2 regions of the Geobacillus stearothermophilus ATCC 12980 genome follow, and region 1 is predicted to be linked to the other one. Evidence: a T-box and tRNA genes for the amino acid it is inferred to sense, from the RefSeq annotation. Region 1 holds a T-box; the other holds one or more tRNA genes.
What was found. The T-box of region 1 lies ahead of leuS (leucine--tRNA ligase). A T-box ahead of a tRNA ligase gene usually reads a tRNA of that ligase, here a tRNA-Leu.
Positions count from the first base shown of each region.

Region 2: it encodes a tRNA-Leu, which carries the amino acid that the T-box ahead of leuS (leucine--tRNA ligase) is inferred to sense. The anticodon was not compared.

Region 1 is NZ_CP128494.1:2,241,493-2,243,867, reverse strand. It holds gene QSJ10_RS12100 (MDR family MFS transporter) at 1-971, shown strand, start outside; T-box leader at 1,033-1,257, shown strand; partial or broken gene leuS (leucine--tRNA ligase) at 1,332-2,375, shown strand, end outside.
Region 2 is NZ_CP128494.1:87,930-90,304, forward strand. It holds rRNA gene rrf (5S ribosomal RNA) at 455-571, shown strand; tRNA gene QSJ10_RS00445 (tRNA-Val) at 580-655, shown strand; tRNA gene QSJ10_RS00450 (tRNA-Lys) at 806-881, shown strand; tRNA gene QSJ10_RS00455 (tRNA-Leu) at 896-980, shown strand; tRNA gene QSJ10_RS00460 (tRNA-Gly) at 992-1,066, shown strand; tRNA gene QSJ10_RS00465 (tRNA-Leu) at 1,082-1,167, shown strand; tRNA gene QSJ10_RS00470 (tRNA-Arg) at 1,171-1,244, shown strand; tRNA gene QSJ10_RS00475 (tRNA-Pro) at 1,249-1,322, shown strand; tRNA gene QSJ10_RS00480 (tRNA-Ala) at 1,335-1,407, shown strand; rRNA gene QSJ10_RS00485 (16S ribosomal RNA) at 1,612-2,375, shown strand, end outside.

The DNA.
Region 1 (2,375 bases):
GCCTGACGATGGCGGCGCTTGTCGGTTTGGGCGTCTGGCATGGTTGGCCGCATTATGCCGTCTGGCTGGCGCTTGTCGGCATCGGCAACGGCGTCGTCTTTCCGGCGGCGTCGGCGTATGTCGGGGCGGTTTGGCCGGAAGGGGGACGGCGGGCATTCAACGCCTTGTATGTGGCGCAAAACATCGGCGTCGCCGCCGGCTCGGCGCTTGGCGGCGTTGTCGCCTCGCATTCGTTTGCGCTCGTGTTTTGGGCGAACGTTTGGCTGTATGCCGCTTTTTTGGCGACGGTCGTCATTGGGCTGCGGCGCATGCCGCTTCCGCCGCTGCGGAGAAAAGAGCGGAAGCGCCGAACGGGGGACGGGGCGCCCCGGGCGCACATCCGCGCCCTTGTCCTTCTTTGCGCCGGCTATGGATTATGCTGGATGAGTTACGTCCAATGGTCGACGACGATCGCCGCCTATACGCGCGAGCTTTCCATTCCGGTTCATCACTACAGCTTGCTTTGGACGATCAACGGCGCCTTGATCGTGCTCGGCCAGCCGCTGTTGGCGCCGTTGGTCCGCCGCTTTATGCCGGGGATGAAGCGGCAGATCGCCATCGGGTTCGCCGTTTTCACCGTCTCGTTTGCGATATTGTTTGGCGCGGATTCACTTTTGCAATTTGCGACGTCGATGGTTGTGCTCACGATCGCCGAAATGATCGTCTGGCCGGCGATTCCGGCGGTGGTGAACGAGCTGGCGCCGCTGGGGAGAGCCGGGTTTTACCAAGGGATCGTCAACGGCACGGCCACGGCTGGACGGATGATCGGGCCGGTCCTCGGCGGGTGGGTCGCCGATGCGTTCGGAATGAAACCGCTCATCGGATTGCTTGTCGCCTTCGCTCTGCTGGCCGTCGGCGCGGCGCTCGTGTATGACCGGGGGCTGCCGAAGCGGGCGGAAGAGGCGGGGGAAAAAACGGCTGTGACCGTCTAGTTTTTCGCTTGCAATCGATCGACAAATTTTTTACAATAATAATAAATTTGTCATCATAAAGCGAACAACGGTGAAGAGGAATAGTAGCGGGCTTGATGGACGGCAGAGAGTTGACGGTCGGTGCGAGTCAACCGAAGTCAATCCGCGAACTCGCCTCGGAGTTGCCGGCGTGAACGGCTGCGGCCGATAACGCCGGCCGTGAATCTGCGTTAAGGAACAAAGCGGGTGCGCCATAGGCGCGCCAAAAAAGGGTGGTACCGCGGGAAGTGTTCCTCTCGTCCCTTTTGTTCGGGATGAGGGGTTTTTTTGTACATATTTTCGTCTATGATGCAAGTAGAACTGGATAGGAGGAGTGCTGCGATGAGCTTCAACCACCGCGAAATTGAACAAAAATGGCAGGACTATTGGGAGAAAAACAAAACGTTCCGCACGCCCGATGATGACGACAAGCCGAAGTTTTATGTGCTTGACATGTTCCCGTATCCGTCCGGCGCCGGCTTGCACGTCGGCCATCCGGAAGGGTATACGGCAACCGACATTTTGGCGCGCATGAAGCGGATGCAAGGGTACAACGTCCTTCACCCGATGGGCTGGGACGCATTTGGGCTGCCGGCCGAGCAATATGCGCTTGACACCGGCAACGACCCGGCGGAGTTTACGCAAAAAAACATCGACAACTTCCGCCGGCAGATCAAATCGCTCGGGTTCTCATACGACTGGGACCGTGAAATCAACACGACCGACCCGAATTATTACAAATGGACGCAATGGATTTTCTTGAAGCTGTATGAAAAAGGGCTCGCCTACATGGATGAAGTGCCGGTCAACTGGTGCCCGGCGCTCGGCACCGTGCTGGCGAACGAAGAGGTGATCAACGGCCGGAGCGAGCGCGGCGGACATCCGGTCATTCGCAAGCCGATGCGGCAATGGGTGTTGAAAATCACCGCCTACGCCGACCGGCTGCTCGAAGACTTAGAAGAGCTCGACTGGCCGGAAAGCATTAAGGAAATGCAGCGCAACTGGATTGGCCGTTCGGAGGGAGCGGAAATCGAGTTCGCCGTCGACGGCCATGACGAAACGTTCACCGTCTTCACGACGCGGCCCGATACGCTGTTTGGCGCGACGTACACCGTCTTGGCGCCGGAGCATCCGCTCGTGGAAAAAATCACAACGCCGGAGCAAAAGCCAGCCGTTGACGCCTACTTAAAGGAAATTCAAAGCAAAAGCGACCTTGAGCGCACCGATTTGGCGAAAGAAAAAACGGGTGTGTTCACCGGCGCGTACGCCATTCACCCGGTCACCGGCGATCGGCTTCCGATTTGGATCGCCGACTACGTCTTGATGAGCTACGGCACCGGAGCGATCATGGCCGTGCCGGCGCACGATGAGCGCGACTATGAATTC
Region 2 (2,375 bases), 680 kb from region 1:
TCGATTCAAGAAAAAGCCGGCTGCTGCCAGCCCCTAAGAAGGCCGGTGAAAAACAACGGATTCGTTTGGTTTTTGAGAAATCGAAAGGAACGAAGTTATAGTGTTGCAAAGTTTCTCAATTTGCCGCCCGTCCTAGACAAATGGAAAGATCTAAACCGGAAAATCGTTGATCATTACTATCGTCTTGGCAAATCATATTTGCATCATACACCACTCGCATTTGCCTATAAAACGTACCAACGATAATTTTCGTTCGACGATTGACTTTTAGTCATAGAATGTATATAATGAGCAATGTTGTTTTTGAGAACAAAACAAAAAACGAAATGAGTTGACAAGCTTTCTTCAGTGTGTTATATTATGATAGCACGTGAGACGTCAATAATGACGAACAAAAGGATATTGACAAGCAAACAAATTTGGTTATAATATAACTTGTCTGTTCTGTTGACTGCCTAGTGATGATAGCGGAGGGGAAACACCCGTTCCCATCCCGAACACGGAAGTTAAGCCCTCCAGCGCCGATGGTAGTTGGGGCCAGCGCCCCTGCGAGAGTAGGTCGTCGCTAGGCAACAGCGTGGAGGATTAGCTCAGCTGGGAGAGCACTTGCCTTACAAGCAAGGGGTCGGCGGTTCGATCCCGTCATCCTCCACCATTTATATACCATGAGCCATTAGCTCAGTAACGAGCGCTGCATCTTTGAGTTCGCTGCGAGTTGCCTCGGCGCACTGAGCTTCCTTGAAACAGCTAGTAGAGGAAGAGGCAGGTAGAGCTCATCAGTACGTAGAGTGTTATGATCAACTATGAGCCATTAGCTCAGTAGGTAGAGCATCTGACTTTTAATCAGAGGGTCGGAGGTTCGAGTCCTCCATGGCTCACCACCAACTATATATTTGCGGGTGTGGCGGAATTGGCAGACGCGCTAGATTCAGGGTCTAGTGCCCTTTACGGGCGTGGGGGTTCGAGTCCCTTCACCCGCATAATGATTTGGGCGGAAGTAGTTCAGTGGTAGAACACCACCTTGCCAAGGTGGGGGTCGCGGGTTCGAGTCCCGTCTTCCGCTCCATTTATTTGCCTGTTAGCCGGGGTGGCGGAATTGGCAGACGCACAGGACTTAAAATCCTGGGGTAGGTAACTACCGTGCCGGTTCGAGTCCGGCCCTCGGCACTTGCGCTCGTAGCTCAATTGGATAGAGCATCTGACTACGGATCAGAAGGTTAGGGGTTCGAATCCTCTCGAGCGCGTTAGCGGGAAGTAGCTCAGCTTGGCAGAGCACATGGTTTGGGACCATGGGGTCGCAGGTTCAAATCCTGTCTTCCCGATAGCGTCCGCATGGGGCCTTAGCTCAGCTGGGAGAGCGCCTGCTTTGCACGCAGGAGGTCATCGGTTCGATCCCGATAGGCTCCATTATCGTTCCTTGAAAACTGAACGAAACGAAGCGCGACGAAAAGCGGAGGTTCGCGGGTCGCCGCGACGGGCAAATGTTCTTCGCCTGCAAGGGTGCTTGCACCCGGAAGGTGAAGGTTATTTGACCCCGAGCGGCGGCGGACCGAAGCTGGACAATACGAAAAGCAGAGGTCCGCATTGGCCGAAGCAAAAGCCAATCAACTTTCTTTGGAGAGTTTGATCCTGGCTCAGGACGAACGCTGGCGGCGTGCCTAATACATGCAAGTCGAGCGGACCGGATTGGGGCTTGCCTTGATTCGGTCAGCGGCGGACGGGTGAGTAACACGTGGGCAACCTGCCCGCAAGACCGGGATAACTCCGGGAAACCGGAGCTAATACCGGATAACACCGAAGACCGCATGGTCTTCGGTTGAAAGGCGGCCTTTGGGCTGTCACTTGCGGATGGGCCCGCGGCGCATTAGCTAGTTGGTGAGGTAACGGCTCACCAAGGCGACGATGCGTAGCCGGCCTGAGAGGGTGACCGGCCACACTGGGACTGAGACACGGCCCAGACTCCTACGGGAGGCAGCAGTAGGGAATCTTCCGCAATGGGCGAAAGCCTGACGGAGCGACGCCGCGTGAGCGAAGAAGGCCTTCGGGTCGTAAAGCTCTGTTGTGAGGGACGAAGGAGCGCCGTTCGAAGAGGGCGGCGCGGTGACGGTACCTCACGAGAAAGCCCCGGCTAACTACGTGCCAGCAGCCGCGGTAATACGTAGGGGGCGAGCGTTGTCCGGAATTATTGGGCGTAAAGCGCGCGCAGGCGGTCTCTTAAGTCTGATGTGAAAGCCCACGGCTCAACCGTGGAGGGTCATTGGAAACTGGGGGACTTGAGGGCAGGAGAGGAGAGCGGAATTCCACGTGTAGCGGTGAAATGCGTAGAGATGTGGAGGAACACCAGTGGCGAAGGCGGCTCTCTGGCCTGCACCTGA